DNA from 4 places in the Streptomyces sp. NPDC048277 genome. Region 3 is predicted to be linked to each of the others. Evidence: riboswitches for the same ligand, from Rfam matches in the RefSeq annotation. Region 3 holds a riboswitch; each other region holds the start of a gene.

The links. A riboswitch is a leader RNA that binds a small molecule or an ion and turns the genes downstream of it on or off. The one in region 3 is predicted to bind cyclic di-AMP.
Region 1: linked by a shared signal. The riboswitch ahead of AB0D85_RS31135 (M23 family metallopeptidase) and the one ahead of AB0D85_RS50645 (M23 family metallopeptidase) in region 3 are both predicted to bind cyclic di-AMP.
Region 2: linked by a shared signal. The riboswitch ahead of AB0D85_RS00585 (transglycosylase SLT domain-containing protein) and the one ahead of AB0D85_RS50645 (M23 family metallopeptidase) in region 3 are both predicted to bind cyclic di-AMP.
Region 4: linked by a shared signal. The riboswitch ahead of AB0D85_RS18190 (transglycosylase family protein) and the one ahead of AB0D85_RS50645 (M23 family metallopeptidase) in region 3 are both predicted to bind cyclic di-AMP.

What each region holds. Positions count from the first base shown of each region.
Region 1 covers NZ_JBEZLQ010000016.1:89,375-93,207, reverse strand. The annotation lists gene AB0D85_RS31140 (pitrilysin family protein) at 1-1,134, shown strand, start outside; cyclic di-AMP (ydaO/yuaA leader) riboswitch at 1,346-1,510, shown strand; gene AB0D85_RS31135 (M23 family metallopeptidase) at 1,523-2,278, shown strand; gene AB0D85_RS31130 (GntR family transcriptional regulator) at 2,477-3,172, shown strand; gene AB0D85_RS31125 (HPr family phosphocarrier protein) at 3,512-3,793, opposite strand.
Region 2 covers NZ_JBEZLQ010000001.1:115,867-119,699, reverse strand. The annotation lists gene AB0D85_RS00590 (polyprenyl synthetase family protein) at 1-515, opposite strand, end outside; cyclic di-AMP (ydaO/yuaA leader) riboswitch at 1,859-2,055, shown strand; gene AB0D85_RS00585 (transglycosylase SLT domain-containing protein) at 2,061-2,543, shown strand; gene AB0D85_RS00580 (Cof-type HAD-IIB family hydrolase) at 2,637-3,443, opposite strand; gene AB0D85_RS00575 (hypothetical protein) at 3,590-3,833, shown strand, end outside.
Region 3 covers NZ_JBEZLQ010000052.1:21,193-25,025, reverse strand. The annotation lists gene AB0D85_RS50650 (PP2C family protein-serine/threonine phosphatase) at 194-1,297, shown strand; cyclic di-AMP (ydaO/yuaA leader) riboswitch at 1,548-1,708, shown strand; gene AB0D85_RS50645 (M23 family metallopeptidase) at 1,716-2,750, shown strand; gene AB0D85_RS50640 (aldo/keto reductase) at 2,827-3,789, shown strand.
Region 4 covers NZ_JBEZLQ010000007.1:229,160-232,992, reverse strand. The annotation lists gene eno (phosphopyruvate hydratase) at 1-797, opposite strand, end outside; gene AB0D85_RS18190 (transglycosylase family protein) at 1,129-1,809, opposite strand; cyclic di-AMP (ydaO/yuaA leader) riboswitch at 1,813-2,013, opposite strand; gene AB0D85_RS18185 (transglycosylase family protein) at 2,197-3,204, opposite strand; gene AB0D85_RS18180 (cytochrome P450) at 3,371-3,833, opposite strand, start outside.

The DNA.
Region 1 (3,833 bases), on a different contig from region 3:
GAGGAGTTCGCCGCCGAGCTGGAGCGGGCCGGCGCCACCCTCGACGCGCACGCCGACCACCCCGGTGTCCGCATCAGCCTGGAGGTCCCGGCCTCCCGCCTCGCCAAGGGCCTCGGACTGCTGTCCGACGCCCTCAGGGCGCCCGCGTTCGCCGACAGCGAGGTCGAGCGGCTGGTCCGCAACCGCCTCGACGAGATCCCGCACGAGCTGGCCAACCCCAGCCGCCGGGCCGCCAAGGAGCTCTACAGGCAGCTGTTCCCGGCGACCGTGCGGATGTCCCGGCCGCGCCAGGGCACCGAGGACACGGTCGAGAAGATCGACGCGGCCGCCGTACGCGCCTTCTACGACCGGCACGTACGCCCGGCCACGGGCACCGCGGTCGTCGTCGGCGACCTGACCGGCATCGACCTGGACGAACTGCTCGGCGAGACCCTGGGCGCCTGGAGCGGCTCCACCGCGCAGCCCCGGCCGGTCCCGCCGGTCAGCGCCGACGACACCGGCCGTGTCGTCATCGTGGACCGTCCCGGAGCCGTCCAGACGCAGCTCCTCATCGGCCGCGTCGGCCCAGACCGGCACGACCGCGTCTGGCCGGCCCAGGTGCTCGGCACCTACTGCCTGGGCGGCACCCTCACCTCCCGCCTGGACAGGGTCCTGCGCGAGGAGAAGGGCTACACCTACGGCGTCCGCTCCTTCGGGCAGGTCCTGCGGTCCGCCCCCGACGGCACCGGCGCCTCGATGCTCGCCATCAGCGGTTCCGTGGACACCCCGAACACCGGCCCCGCCCTGCTGGACCTGTGGACGGTGCTGCGCACGCTCGCCGCCGAGGGCCTCACGGACGCCGAGCGCGATGTCGCCGTGCAGAACCTCGTCGGCGTGGCGCCGCTCAAGTACGAGACGGCGGCGGCCGTCGCCGGCACCCTGGCCGACCAGGTCGAGCAGCACCTGCCCGACGACTTCCAGGCCACGCTCTACCGGCAACTCGCCAATACGGGCACGGTGGAGGCCACCGCGGCGGTCGTGAACGCCTTCCCGGTGGACCGCCTGGTGACCGTCCTCGTCGGTGACGCGGCGCAGATCAAGGAGCCCGTCGAGGCCCTCGGGATCGGCGAAGTCACGGTCGTCGCGGCGGAGTAGCCCCCTGTAGGTACACGCGGCTCCACGCGCGTGTGCGGAGCCCTGGTGGCCGTCGGCCACCAGGGCTCTCGAATGTCCGAATTGGGGCGGAGGTTGCCTTTCTGCCCTGTGGGATGCGCTACAAAAACCGCGATCCGTTTGGGCATTGAAAGCACGCCCTCGTAGGTTCTCCCAGGCTGTCCGTCAGGCAGTGCGCCGCGCCCGCGGCACCGGACAGCCATCGCCGAGTCCCCGTACGGCGCGAGCCAGGGGAGCCGGGGACCCATCGCAGTCCCTGGGGTGAATCGGGCGCCCGCGCGTGTCGCGAGGGGGCCTGTAGGAGACCTTCCTGCTCCGAACCCGTCAGCTAACCCGGTAGGCGAGAGGGAAGGAAAGGACCAGCCTCTACATGGCGTTCATGTGCGCCTCCGGGAAGCACCGTCGTCCCGGCCGGGTGAAGCGCACCACCGCGCAGGCCGCCGGTATCGCGGCCCTCACCACCACCGGTGTCATCGGCACCGTCTCCGCCGCTCCGGCACTCGCCGCCGAGAACTCCGTGGAGCAGACCGGTCTCACCCCGGTCATCACGGTCAGCGACACGGTCGCCGAGCAGATCGACGCCCAGGCCGCGGCCCAGCAGGCCGCCGCCGAGCGCAAGGCGGCCGAGGAGGCCGCCCGCAAGAAGGCCGCGGCAGCGGTCGCGAAGGAGCGCGAGGCCAAGGCACGCGCCGCCCGTGAGGCCGAGCGCAAGCGTCTCAACGCCTTCGTGGCGCCGATCTCCGACTCGTACGTCTCCACCGGCTACAAGACCGGCGGCTCCCTGTGGTCCTCCGGCACCCACACCGGCATCGACTTCCACGCCGCCAGCGGCACGGTCGTACACGCCGTCGGCACCGGCACGGTCGTCTCCACCGGCTGGGGCGGGGCGTACGGCAACGAGATCGTCATCAAGATGGCCGACGGCATGTACACCCAGTACGGCCACCTGTCGTCCATCGGCGTCTCGGTGGGCCAGAAGGTCACCCCGGGCCAGCAGATCGGCCTCTCCGGCGCGACCGGCAACACGACCGGCCCGCACCTCCACTTCGAGGCCCGGACCACGGCGGAGTACGGCTCCGACGTCGACCCGGTCGCCTACCTCCGCAAGCACGGCGTGAACGTCTGACGCGGATGGTGTGAGCACCGCGAGATCCTTCGAAGCCCCGGCCTCCGAGCCGGGGCTTTCGCCGTTTTCGTGCCCCCGGTGTCCAAAATATATCCCTGGATTCCGGCCCGCCGTCGGAAATTCCCGCCCATTGCAATAGAGTCACGGAACGGGACGCCACTGGGCGGCGTTTCACGGGGATTAAGGCGGAGGTCGGACATGCGTATTCCGGCGCACTCGGTATGCACGGCGATCCGGGACGACATCGTCGCGGGTGTCTACGAGCGCGGCAGCCGGCTCACCGAGGAACTCCTGGCCCGCCGCTACGGCGTCTCGCGCGTCCCCGTCCGCGAGGCCCTGCGCACCCTGGAGGCCGAGGGGTTCGTGGTGACGCGTCGGCACGCGGGCGCGTGCGTCGCCGAGCCGACCGAGCAGGAGGCCGCCGACCTGCTGGAGATGCGGATGCTCCTGGAGCCGCTCGGCGCCGCCCGGGCCGCCCAGCGCCGCACCGAGGCCCACCTCAAGGTGCTGCGCGGGCTCGTCCGGCTGGGCCAGGAACGGGCCAGGAGGGGCAACAGCGAGGATCTGCGCTCGCTGGGCGGCTGGTTCCACGAGACGCTCGCCCAGGCCTCCGGCAGCCATGCCCTGACCTCGACGCTCACCCAGCTGCGGCACAAGATCGCCTGGATGTACACCGTCGAGGCGCCCGCCAGTCCCGTGGACTCCTGGGCCGAGCACGGCGCCATCGTGGACGCGGTCACGCGCGGCGACGGCGAGCGCGCGCGGGCGATCACCGCGCTGCACACCGAGCGCTCGACGGCCGTGCACCGGCTGCGCTTCTCCGGCGGTACGGACCGGGCGAACGGTGTGAGGACTTCGCAACACCCCGTAAACATGTCGGGCCTGCGGCATTAACACGCGCGCCGTATACAAAGAGGTGTTATTCGGTGGAGCGGTATTTCTGCTGCCCGAATTCACGCGCGCCGGGAATTGGCGGTTGCGCGTCCGGGGTGTGCCCGCCGCAAACGCGTTGCAAAGGCGGGCGGCGGGTCTTCGCGGAGTCGGATGCGGGGATTTCGTGCGGTCTGGTGCGCGGCTGCGGTAAAGCCATGGGTGGCCGTCGGAAAAACGCGGCACGCGCGTCGGCCCGGAGAGTCCCGGAAGCCGATGGCCGACGGCCGATGCGGGAAACGGCGAGGCCGCGCCGACCCCCGGAGGGGTGACGCGGCCTCGGTCGTGCGGGCGCCGGTGCGCTCAGACGGTCTCGGGGAGTTCCTCGAGACCCTCGGCGACGAGCTTGGCCAGGCGGTCGAGGGCAGCGTCCGCGCCCTCGGCGTCGGAGGCGAGGACGATCTCCTCGCCGCCCTGGGCGCCCAGACCCAGGACAGCCAGCATGGAAGCCGCGTTGACGGGGTTGCCCCCGGCCTTGGCGATCGTCACCGGGACGCCTGCGGCCGTGGCGGCTCGGACGAAGATGGAAGCGGGGCGGGCGTGGAGGCCCTCGGCCCAGCCGACGTTGACGCGGCGCTCAGCCATGTGATGCTGCCCTTCGGTTTTCAGGGTTGTCTAGACCAGT
Region 2 (3,833 bases), on a different contig from region 3:
AGGTAGTGGTCGACCGGGTCCCGGCCGTCCATCGGGCCGGCCGTCTCCAGGATCTGGCCGGTCACCAGCCGTTCGAACGCGAGGGCCTGGACCCGGACCGCCTCGGGTCCGAGGTCGGCGAGGATCTGTGAGGCGCGGGCGAAGAGGAAGTCGCCGGTGAGGACGGCGACCGAGTTCCCCCAACGGGTGTTGGCGCTGTCGACACCGCGCCGCACGGAGGCCTCGTCCATGACGTCGTCGTGGTAGAGCGTGGCCAGGTGGGTGAGCTCGACGACGACGGCCGACGGCACGACGCCCGGCGCGTACGGGTCGCCGAACTGCGCGGCGAGCATCACGAGCAGCGGCCGGAACCGCTTTCCGCCGGCCCGCACGAGGTGCTGCGCGGCCTCCGTGATGAACGGGACCTCACTTTTGGTGGCTTCTAGCAAGCCTTCCTCGACAGCCGTCAATCCGGCCTGGACATCGGCTTCCAGAGCCTGGTCCCGCACGCTCAGCCCGAACGGCCCGACGGTCACGAGGGGTCTCCTGTCTGCTGGTGTCCACTGCCGGTTACACGGTTTGTCGATAGGTCGCTGCCATCACTCAAGTCAGCGTATCCGGTCAGGTTTCGATCACCGATAGCGCCCACGGTTACACCCTGGGCGCTATCGGATCACGACCGGTATGTTTTTGATCAGCCGATACGACCTGACATCCACTGACTTAACAGGAAGTAACGACAGTTGTCCCGAACCGCGACATAAGCCGTGTCCCGAACCAGGGCATACACCGCACCGCGGACCGCTCACACCGCCACACATGACGGCGGACCGCCCGAGGGAGCGCCCGCCCACGGACGACCACCCCTTCTCCGGTCGGCGTCACCTGCCCGGACGTACCTCCTCCGCCGCCCGCCGACGCCGACGGGGACACGCGACACCCATCAATACATCCCTCCCTCACGAGACCGCACACGACGACCTCCACATCCCCTTGACCGACGGAACCTCGCCCTCACGCGCGCGTGGCACCCACTGCCGGACGAGCCCGCACCCTCGCCGCACCGGCCCACCCCCTCCCCCGCCGAGTGACGAGAGCCCGGCGGACGGGAGCACCGCCGTCCAGCGACCGGCGGCACACCCTTGACCCGACGGAGCCGCCGCCTCCTGGGGTGCCTGCGCTTCCTTCCGGATCACGGCCCTCACGCCCGGGCCGCCCAGACTGCCGCCACGGCCCGCCCCACCGGCGACCGCCATGACAACGACCCGCACGACAAAGGAAGTTCCGCCCTCACGTGACCAGGATCACGCACACGCCGGAACTCCCGGCACCCCCTTGCCCCTTGGAACCACCGCCCCCCAGGCGCCTGGTCGACGCGAGTCGATGCCGCACATCGACCTCCCGGCCGCGCTCGACGAGCAGGACCCACTGCCGGCCCACACCCGATCAGGCTCGTCGATTTGCCCGATGGGCCCGAAATTCCGCTAAAACGACAATTCGGGCAATCCGTGAAGTCGCCTGCGGCGCGGGCCCCTTCAGCACCCCCAGGCGGGGTGGTTCACCCGGATGACGGCGGAGCATTTTTGTGTTGAAGTTTCAAAAAACGGATTTCATGAATCCGGCATGTCCCATTTTGCCGTGATTGCGGTTTCGTGAAGTAGGTCACGCGCACCCAAAAGCCGCAGAGCCCGTAAGGCAACCCTTCCTTCCCTTTTCCCGTAGGCCAGTTGAGGCTTGGCAACCGCAAAGGATCAAGCGCCCCATATGCCTCAGATCAAGGTCAATCGGTGTGTTGCGGGAATCAGGTACTTGTTCCGGACATGTGCTCTCGCATACGTTCCGGCTCACCGGGCGGACGCCGAATCCTGCCGCCGCCCGTCGTAACCCATCGACGAGTTCATTTCGTACGGCAGGAGCGGGGGAACCAGGTAAGTCGCCGGACCGGGCGGCCGACGTCACTCACGGACGTCGTTCCGGAACGGCTAGGGGTCAAGTCGCCCCGCCCTCGGGCGGTGCGGCCGGGCACTCCCCGAGCCCGAACCCGACAGCTCACCTCGCAGGCGACGGAGAGGAACTTCGCCATGCCTACTGCCGCTCAGCCCCGTCGCACCCGCATCGCCCGCACACTCACCGCCGTCGGCACCGGCGCCGCCCTGCTCGCCCTCCCGATCATCGGGGCGACCACCGCCGCCGCCACCACCGCCACCTCCACCACGACGCCCTCGAAGACGCTCGCCGGGTACCCGAACAACCTCGACGGCTGGATCCGCGAGTCGCTCGCGATCATGGCCCAGAAGGGCATCCCCGGCTCCTACAACGGCATCCACCGCAACGTGATACGCGAGTCGTCCGGCAACCCTCGGGCCATCAACCTCTGGGACTCCAACGCGGCCAAGGGCATCCCGTCCAAGGGCCTGCTCCAGGTGATCAACCCGACGTTCAACGCCTACCACGTTGCCGGCACGTCGTACGACATCTACGACCCGGTCGCGAACATCACCGCCGCCTGCAACTACGCCGCCCACCGGTACGGCTCGATCGACAACGTCTTCGGCGCGTACTGATCGAGGTTTGAGGAGCCTTCGACGGCTTAATGCCCGCGAATGGCTTCACGGCTTCACGGCGTCATGGCCATACGGCCTTACGGCCTTACGGCCTTACGGAAACAGTCTTTCGAGGACGACGGCGATGCCGTCGTCCTCGTTCGACAAGGTGATCTCGTCGGCCACGGCCTTGAGTTCGGGGTGGGCGTTGGCCATCGCCACCCCGTAGCCCGCCCATTCGAACATGGGAATGTCGTTGGGCATGTCGCCGAAGGCGACGGCCTGTTCGGGGCTCAGCCCCAGATGGTCGGCGGCCAGCGCGAGCCCGGTCGCCTTGGTCACCCCGCACGGCTGGAGCTCCACCGTCCCCGGCCCCGACATGGTGACCGTCGCCAGCGATCCCACCACCGACCGCGCGGTCGTCGCCAGTTCGTCGTCGGACAGGGTGTGGTGGCGCAGCAGCACCTTGCTGATGGGCTCGCACCACAGGTCGTCACGCCGGCCGACGCGCAGCGCGGGCAGCGTGGGGTGGGGCATCAGATAGCCCGGCTCGATGAGCGTGAGCCCGTCGACTCCGTCCTGGTCGACCGCCGCGTACACCTGGCCGACCTCGGCCTCGATCTTGCCGAGCGCGGTCTCCGCCAGTTCCCGGTCCAGGGTGACCGACCACAGCAGCCGGTCCGCGCCGGCGTCGTACACCTGCGCGCCCTGGCCGCAGACCGCGAGTCCCGTGCAGCCGAGGTCGTCGAGGAGCGGGCGCACTCTCGGCGCGGGGCGGCCGGTCACCACGAGGTGCCGGGCGCCGGCCCGGCCGGCCCGCGTGAGCGCGGCGAGCGACCGTTCCGAGAGCGTGTCGTCGCCGCGCAGCAGCGTGCCGTCCAGGTCGGTGGCGATCAGTGAGTACGGGGAGGGTGCGACCATGATCAGAGAATACGGACAGCACGCCGCTGGTACTCACAGTGCGTTTCGGCCTCAAGTGGCGCCCGCCGCTTAGGTGATGGGGGTGTTGTCAGTGGGGCGCGTTACGTTTGCGGTGAGTTGGTTGCACCGATCCGACGGGGGCGGGCGTGGTGACGGACGTGCGGGGAGACTTCCGGGCGCATCTGCTGGAGGCGGCGACCGGTGTGCTGGAGCGGTTCCCGCTGGAGTTGCGGCCCCAGATCTATGCGTTGTCGTTCCATATCTGGCGCGTGGACGACGACTACCGCAGACCGTATGTGGCGATCGGCTACAACACGGAGACCCAGTACGAGGCCGAAAGACGCCTGGCGGACCCGGGCGAGGCTCGCTGGAACTACGCGTGCTGGCTCC
Region 3 (3,833 bases):
CTGAGTCATGTCCGGCCCCGAGTCATGTCCGGGGCGGGGTCCGGGGCGTATCCGTACGTGCGTTCCCCGCGTGTTCCTCGTCACACCCCTCCGTGATCATCCGCCCGGCCCACACCGCTCGCCCCGAACCGCTCGCTCCGGCAAACCTGGACGGGCACACATCGGATGCACGGGACATATCGGGAGTCGGGTCGTGGGCCCTGGAAAGGCACCGGAGAACGGGTCCGCGGTCGCCCGCACCCTGGCCCGCTTCCTGCCCAGCCTGCTGATCGTCTCCGGTGTCTGCTACGACCTCCTCACCCCGAAGGCCTTCACGGCCGTCCCCTTCTTCACGGCCGCCCCGCTGATCGCCGCGCCCCTCTCCTCCCTGCGCACCACCGTCCTCACCGGCCTGGCGTCCGTCCTCGCCACCTACACCGTGCACGCCCGCTTCGGCTCCCACCTCGACGCCGACGGCGTCACCGAGATCCTCACCGTGGCCACCGTCGCCGTCCTCGCCGCCGGCATCAACCGGATCGTCCGCATCGGCGACCTGCGCCTCGCTTCCGCCCACGAGATCGCCGAGGCCGCCCAGCGGGCCGTACTGCCCGAACCCGCCGAGCGGATCGGCGGCTTCGAGATCGCCGCCCGCTACGAGGCGGCCCAGGAGGGCACCTTCATCGGCGGCGACCTGTACGCGGTCCAGGACACCCCGTACGGCGTACGACTGGTCGTCGGCGACGTCCGCGGCAAGGGCATGGGCGCGGTCGCCGCCGTCGCCGTGGTCATCGGCGCGTTCCGGGAGGCCGCCGAGCAGGAGGCCACGCTGGAGGCGGTCGCGGGGCGGCTGGAGCGGGCGCTGACCCGTGAGAGCGTCCGGCGCGGCGGGGTCGAGGCCGACGAGGGGTTCGCCACCGCCGTGCTCGCCGAACTCGCCGAACCCCCGCAGGGCGACGGCACGATACGGGTGGTCAACCGCGGTCATCCGCCGCCCCTGCTGCTGTACGGCGACGGCCGGGTGAGCCCGGTGCGGGCGCCCGGGGCCGCGCTGCCGCTCGGGATGGCCGGGCTGGGGGCGTGGCCCGACCGCGCCACGGAGCACACGTTCCCGAGCGGGGCCACGCTGCTGCTGTACACCGACGGCCTCTCCGAGGCGCGGGACGCGCACGGCCGGTTCTACGACCCCGAACGGCGGCTGACCGGCCGTACCGGCACCTCCCCCGGCGCCCTGCTGGCCCGGCTCGCCGCCGAGGTGCGCCGGCACACCGGCGGCGGCATGACGGACGACATGGCGCTGCTCGCCGTACGGCGACCGTGAACGCGGTGGGGTGACACAGGGTGCCCGGACGACCGCCCTCCGCGTAACATTTGAGTCACCATCAAAACCCGGGTGACTCCTGATGCGAACAGAAGGCCTGGTCAACTCGCCCGTTTTTCACCCGTCACGGCTGGAAAGTCCATGCTGTGGAAGCTTAATGATCAAGGTGAACGGCTTGGAATCTGACGGCTGGGTCTATTAACGTTCGATAACGCAGCGCGGTCGTCCCAGCCGTCACCCGCGACGGCTCCGTGCGCACGCGCCGAATCCCGCAAGGGAACCGGGGAACCACCACCTTGGGGTGAATCGCACGGCTACCGCCGGGTAGGAAACGGCCGGTATACGCGCGTAGGAGACCTTCCTGCTCCGAACCCGTCAGCTAACCCGGTAGGCGGCGGAAGGAAAGGAGTGCGCCCGCGTGGCGTCCAACCGGCCTGCCCCCACAGCCCCGTTCGTGCCCAGCCAGCGTCAACCCGACACCTTCGGCTACGGCAGCTACCGCACCGACGAGGGCCCCTGGGAGGAGTGGAACCCCACCGAGGAGTCCCTCGCCCCGGAACGCGGCCGGCACCGGGTCGCCAGGCAGAAGGGCGGCGGACTCGCCCGCAGCTCCACGGTTCTCGGCGTCGGCGTCATAGCCGCCGTCGGCGCGGGCGGCATGGCCAGCGCCAACACCGGCAAGCCGCCGGTCTCCATCTCCATTCCCGACCTGCCCTCCGTCGACTCCCTGCTCGGTGAGGGCGGCGGCCACCAGGCCACCCAGACCGCGCTCAGCAGCGTCACCAGGACGAACGCCACCGACGCGGACTCCTCCTCGTCCGACGCCGGTGAGGCGCTGCGCAACCGGATCATCGCCCAGGCCGAGCGGCAGCAGGGCCAGGTCGACAGCAAGGCCGCCGCCAAGGCCGTGGCCGCCGCCGACCAGGCCGTCGCCGCCGCGGAGGCCAAGGCCGAGAAGGCCGCCGCCGCCAAGGCCTCCGACGCCAAGGAGAAGGCGGAGGCCGCCGCCAAGGCGAAGACCGAGCGGGACCGGCTCGCCGCGCTGGCCAAGCAGTACACGCTGCCGGTCGTCTCGTACACGATCACCGGCACCTTCGGCCAGGCCGGCTCCATGTGGTCCTCCGGCTACCACACCGGCCTCGACTTCGCGGCCCCCACCGGCACGCTCATCAAGGCCGTCCACAGCGGCACCGTCACCGAGGCCGGCTGGGCCGGGTCGTACGGGTACCGCACGATCATCACCCTCGACGACGGCACCGAGCTGTGGTTCTGCCACCAGTCCTCGATCGGCGTCTCGGTCGGCCAGAAGGTCTCCACCGGCGACGTGATCGGCCGCGTGGGCGCCACCGGCAACGTCACCGGGCCGCACCTCCACCTGGAGGTCCACCCCAACGGCCAGGCCACCGCCATCGACCCGATGACCTGGCTGCGCGGCAAGGGCCTCAACCCCTGATCCGGACCGCCGCGCTTTACAAGAACTTCGTGTTGCGCCGGTATGGGGCGCCTGGGGACGCGTGTTGAAGTGAAGCATGACTGCTTCTTCCGCTTCCCCTTCCCTCCGTAAGCTCGGCGCCTCCGACCTGGAGGTCTTCCCGCTCGCCCTCGGTGGCAACGTCTTCGGCTGGACCGCCGACGAGGCCACCTCCTTCGCCGTCCTCGACGCCTACACGGCCGCGGGCGGCAACTTCGTCGACACCGCCGACTCCTACACGGCGTGGATCGAGGGCAACAAGGGCGGCGAGTCCGAGACGATCATCGGCAAGTGGGTCAAGGCGCGCGGCAACCGCGACGACGTCGTCATCGCGACGAAGGTCAGCCAGCACCCCGAGTACCCGGGCCTGTCGGGCGCCAACATCAAGGCCGCCGCCGACGCGTCCCTGCGCCGCCTGGGCACCGACCACATCGACCTCTACTACACGCACTTCGACCAGCCCGAGGTCCCGGTCGAGGAGATCATCGGCGCGCTCGACGAGCTGGTGCGGGCGGGCAAGGTCCGGCACATCGCCGCGTCCAACGTCACGCCGGAGCGGCTCCAGGAGTCCCTGGAGTTCTCCGACCGCGAGGGCCTCGCCCGGTACGTCGCCCTCCAGCCCCACTACAACCTGGTCTCCCGGGACACCTACGAGGGCCCCCTCCAGGACCTGGCCTCCCGCACCGGCCTCGCGGCGGTCCCGTACTTCTCCCTGGCGGCAGGCTTCCTCACGGGCAAGTACCGCCCCGGTACGACGGTCGACAGCGCGCGGGCGGGCCGTGCCGCCCAGTACCTGGAGTCCGAGCGCGGCCAGAAGGTCCTCGCGGCCCTGGACGAGATCGCCGAGGCCCACACGGCCCCGATCCCGACGGTCGCCCTGGCCTGGCTGGCAGCCCAGCCGACCATCACGGCCCCCATCGCCTCGGCCCGCACACTCGACCAGCTCCCGCCCCTGCTGGGAGTGGCGGACCTGACCCTGACGGAACAGGAACTGGCCCGCCTGACGGCAGCGTCCGCCTGACGGCCCCTGGCCCCTCCGCTCACTTCATTTCGGCCGCAACGGTG
Region 4 (3,833 bases), on a different contig from region 3:
GCGGCCGAGCGGGACTTGCCCTCGAACTCGTACTTGCCGTCCTTGTAGAACTCGGACGCGGCGACGTCGAGCGCGAGCGCGATCTGCTCACCCGGGACGTAACCGGCCTGCTTCACGGCCTCCAGGATGAGGTCGAGCGCGGCGCGGTTGGACTCCAGGTTCGGGGCGAAGCCGCCCTCGTCACCGAGGCCGGTGGACAGGCCCTTGGCCTTCAGGACCTTCTTGAGGGTGTGGTAGACCTCGGCACCCCAGCGCAGCGCCTCGGAGAAGGACTCCGCGCCGATCGGGGCGATCATGAACTCCTGGATGTCGACGTTGGAGTCCGCGTGCGAGCCGCCGTTGAGGATGTTCATCATCGGAACGGGCAGCAGGTGCGCGTTCGGGCCACCGAGGTAGCGGAACAGCGGCAGGTCGGACGCCTCGGAGGCGGCGTGCGCGACGGCGAGGGAGACACCGAGGATGGCGTTGGCGCCCAGCGAGCCCTTGTTGTCGGTGGCGTCCAGGTCGAACATGGCCTGGTCGATCAGGCGCTGCTCGGTGGCGTCGTAGCCGACCAGCTCCGGGCCGATCTGCTCGATCACGGCGAGGACGGCCTTCTCGACGCCCTTGCCCAGGTAGCGGTTGGGGTCACCGTCACGGAGCTCGATGGCCTCGAAGGCGCCGGTGGAGGCGCCGGACGGAACGGCGGCACGACCCGTGCTGCCGTCGTCGAGGCCGACCTCGACCTCGACCGTGGGGTTGCCTCGGGAGTCCAGGATTTCCCGGGCTACGACGACGTCGATGGACGGCACGAGCATCTCCTTCTTGGGATGTGACGCTGGTCGTGCGGGGCGCACGTGAGCCTTGTCGGCCCTTGCTCAGCCTTGCGACTAGAGCCTAACCGTCCCGGGGCCGTCGGCCGTCGACCGACCGTCCCGTGGACAAGGACTGACGGTATCTATTGTTCACGCTCGGAACAAAGGGGGGCCGGATGAAGAACGGGAGAAGAACGGGCCAAAGAGAAACCCCGCTCCGGTGCGTACGGGGGAAAACGCACCGGAGCGGGGGTCTGTGGGGGACGGGGGTGACCCTCACGCGGTCTCCACTATGGGGACCACGGCTGTGTGGGGGCTGTGGTTCAGCTGAGTCTTACTTCAGGTGCAGCTGCTGGCCCGGGTAGATGAAGTCGGCATCGGCGACGATGTCCTTGTTCAGCTTGAACAGCGCCTGCCAGCCGCCCTTGACCTTGTGCTTCTCGGCGATCGAGCTGAGGGTGTCACCCTTGACGACCTTGTACTCGCCGTCGCCCTTCTTGACCTTCTTGCCGGTCGGGGTGGTGACGGTCTTCTTGGCGGCCGGACGCTCGGCGGAGCGGGAGGCGGCCTGGGTGTCGGCCGAGCGGGTACCGGTGCTGCTGCTCGACGAGCCGGCGGAGCTGGAGCCGCTGCCGGTGTAGGCGGCGCCGGACAGGCCCGTGCCGCAGACCGGCCAGGCACCCTTGCCCTGCGCGGCGAGGACCTTCTCGGCTATCTGGATCTGCTGCGCCTTGGTGGCCTGGTTGGCCTGCGGGGCGTAGGCGGTGCCGCCGTACGCGGCCCAGGTGGAGGCGGAGAACTGGAGACCGCCGTAGTAGCCGTTGCCGGTATTGATGGACCAGTTGCCGCCGGACTCGCACTTGGCGACCGTGTCCCACTCGGAGGCGGTGGCGGCGGAGGCGCTGCCGGCCGCCATGAGCGGGGCGGCGACGGCGACACCGGTGACACCGGCGACAGCGATGGCGCGGACGGCCTTGGACGGACGACGGTGCTTGCCCTTGCCGGAGAACAGCATGGAGGATCCCCTCACCGACGCCTGCGAGGTGAGCTGTCGGGTTCGGGCCGGTTGAGTTGCCCGGCCGCACACCTGTCCATCGGTGCGCGGCTTCACCCCAAGCCGGTTCCGGCGGCCTTTCGGCCGTGAGGCCCCTGAGGGCTCAACTACCGGACCCGGCACTTACCTTGGGTCCCCCGCTCCTGCCTACGGCGCATGACGCGACGACTGTTCCCGGGTGGCCGCTGGCAGGACTCGGCGTTGCGACGGCCGGGGCTCGCGGTGACGAGCGGCCTCGACCGTAAACAGGCGATCCGGTGAATTTCAAAGATGATCAGGGCTTCTGAGACTCATCCCACACTTTCACCAAACCGGACATTTGGCTTTCAAGTGGGGCACCAACTCCCGCTACTTTTCGCCCGATTCGCTGCCGAGTTTCAGGGTCTGACCGGGGGTGATGTTGTTCGGGTCGGTACCGATGTCCGCCTTGTTCGCGGCATAGAGCGCACGCCATCCGCCGTCGAGGCCAAGGGAGTCGGCGATGGAGGCGAGGGTGTCACCGTCCCGGACGGTGTAGGTGCCGGCATCCCGGGAGGCGTGACGGCCGGAGGATGCGGCACTCTGACCGTTTGTCACGCTTTCGTCCGCCGAGCCGCCGCGGTGCTTGCCACCGCTGGTGACGGCACCCGTGTCGACCAGACTCCAAGAACCCTCGGCCTGGCCGGAATTATCCGAGTTGTCGGTTTCGGGTACGACGGGACTCTCACCGGCCTTCGAGGCGCCGGAGTCGGAAGATCCCGACTTATCCGTCTTGGCGGATTTGCTGGGAGTGTCCGCCTTGGAGTCGGTGCTCGCGCTCGCGCTGGGGGCGGGAGTGGCGGAACTGTCCCCGGAGTCCGCGGCGCCCGAGGAGGAGCCGGAATCAGAGGCGGAGGACGAAGAGGACGAATTCGAGAGCCCTGAAGACGAGTCCGACGAGTCGGAGGAACCGGATGAATCATCCGATCCGTCGACGCCCGTGTCGACGTTCACCGAGGCGTCGTCCGACGAGAGCCCGGCGAGCAGGGCGCAGGTCCGCCAGGGCTTGGTGCCCTGGTCGGCGAGGATCTTCTCGGCGACCGAGATCTGCTGCGAACGGCTCGCCTGGTCGGGCGTGGTGGCGAACTCCGAGCCGCCGTACTTGTCCCAGTCCTGCTGGGACATCTGTAGACCGCCGTAGTAGCCGTTGCCGGTGTCGGCGCTCCAGGAGCCGCCACTCTCACAGTTGGCCACCTTGTCCCACGTGGTGCCGTCGGCCGCGTTGGCGCTCGCCGCGCCGAGCAGCGGGATGGCGATGGCCGAGCCGGTCACGCCGGCCGCGACGAGGAGGGCCGGAGCCTGGCGGGGGCGACGATGACGGCCGTTCCCGGAGAGCATGCGGAAACCTTTCGAGCGACAGCGATGACCGGTGCGGCGGGTCCCGCAGGGCCCCGCACTGATGGGTGAACGTATAGGCAGACGATCACTTGTCACAAGTTAATGCCGCGCAGATCACGTGAAGATCACAGACTTGAGTGCTGGTCACCTTTGGCTGGTAAGGGGCTTACCGGGCCTGCGATGCGAACTCCACGGGAAGCGTGCGCAGTCCGCGCATGATGAGCCCGCCGCGCCAGCGCAACTCGCCCGGGTCCACCGCGAGTCGCAGGTCCGGGAGCCGGGTGAGGAGGGTGGCGAGCGCGGTCTGGCCCTCCAGGCGGGCGAGCGGTGCGCCGAGGCAGTAGTGGATGCCGTGGCCGTATCCGAGGTGCTGGTTGTCCCGCCGGGAGAGGTCGAGGGTGTCCGGCTCGGCGAACCGCTCCGGGTCCCGGTCCGCCGCGGCGAGTACGACGAGAACCGGGTCGCCCGGCGCGATCCGCTGCCCGCCGATGCCGAGCGGCTCGGTGGCGAACCGCCAGGTGGCCAGCTCCACCGGACCGTCGTAGCGCAGAAGTTCCTCGACTCCGGTCTCCAGCAGCCCGCGCTCCCCGGCGGCGAGGGAGTCCTGGAGGCGGGCGCGCTGCTCGGGG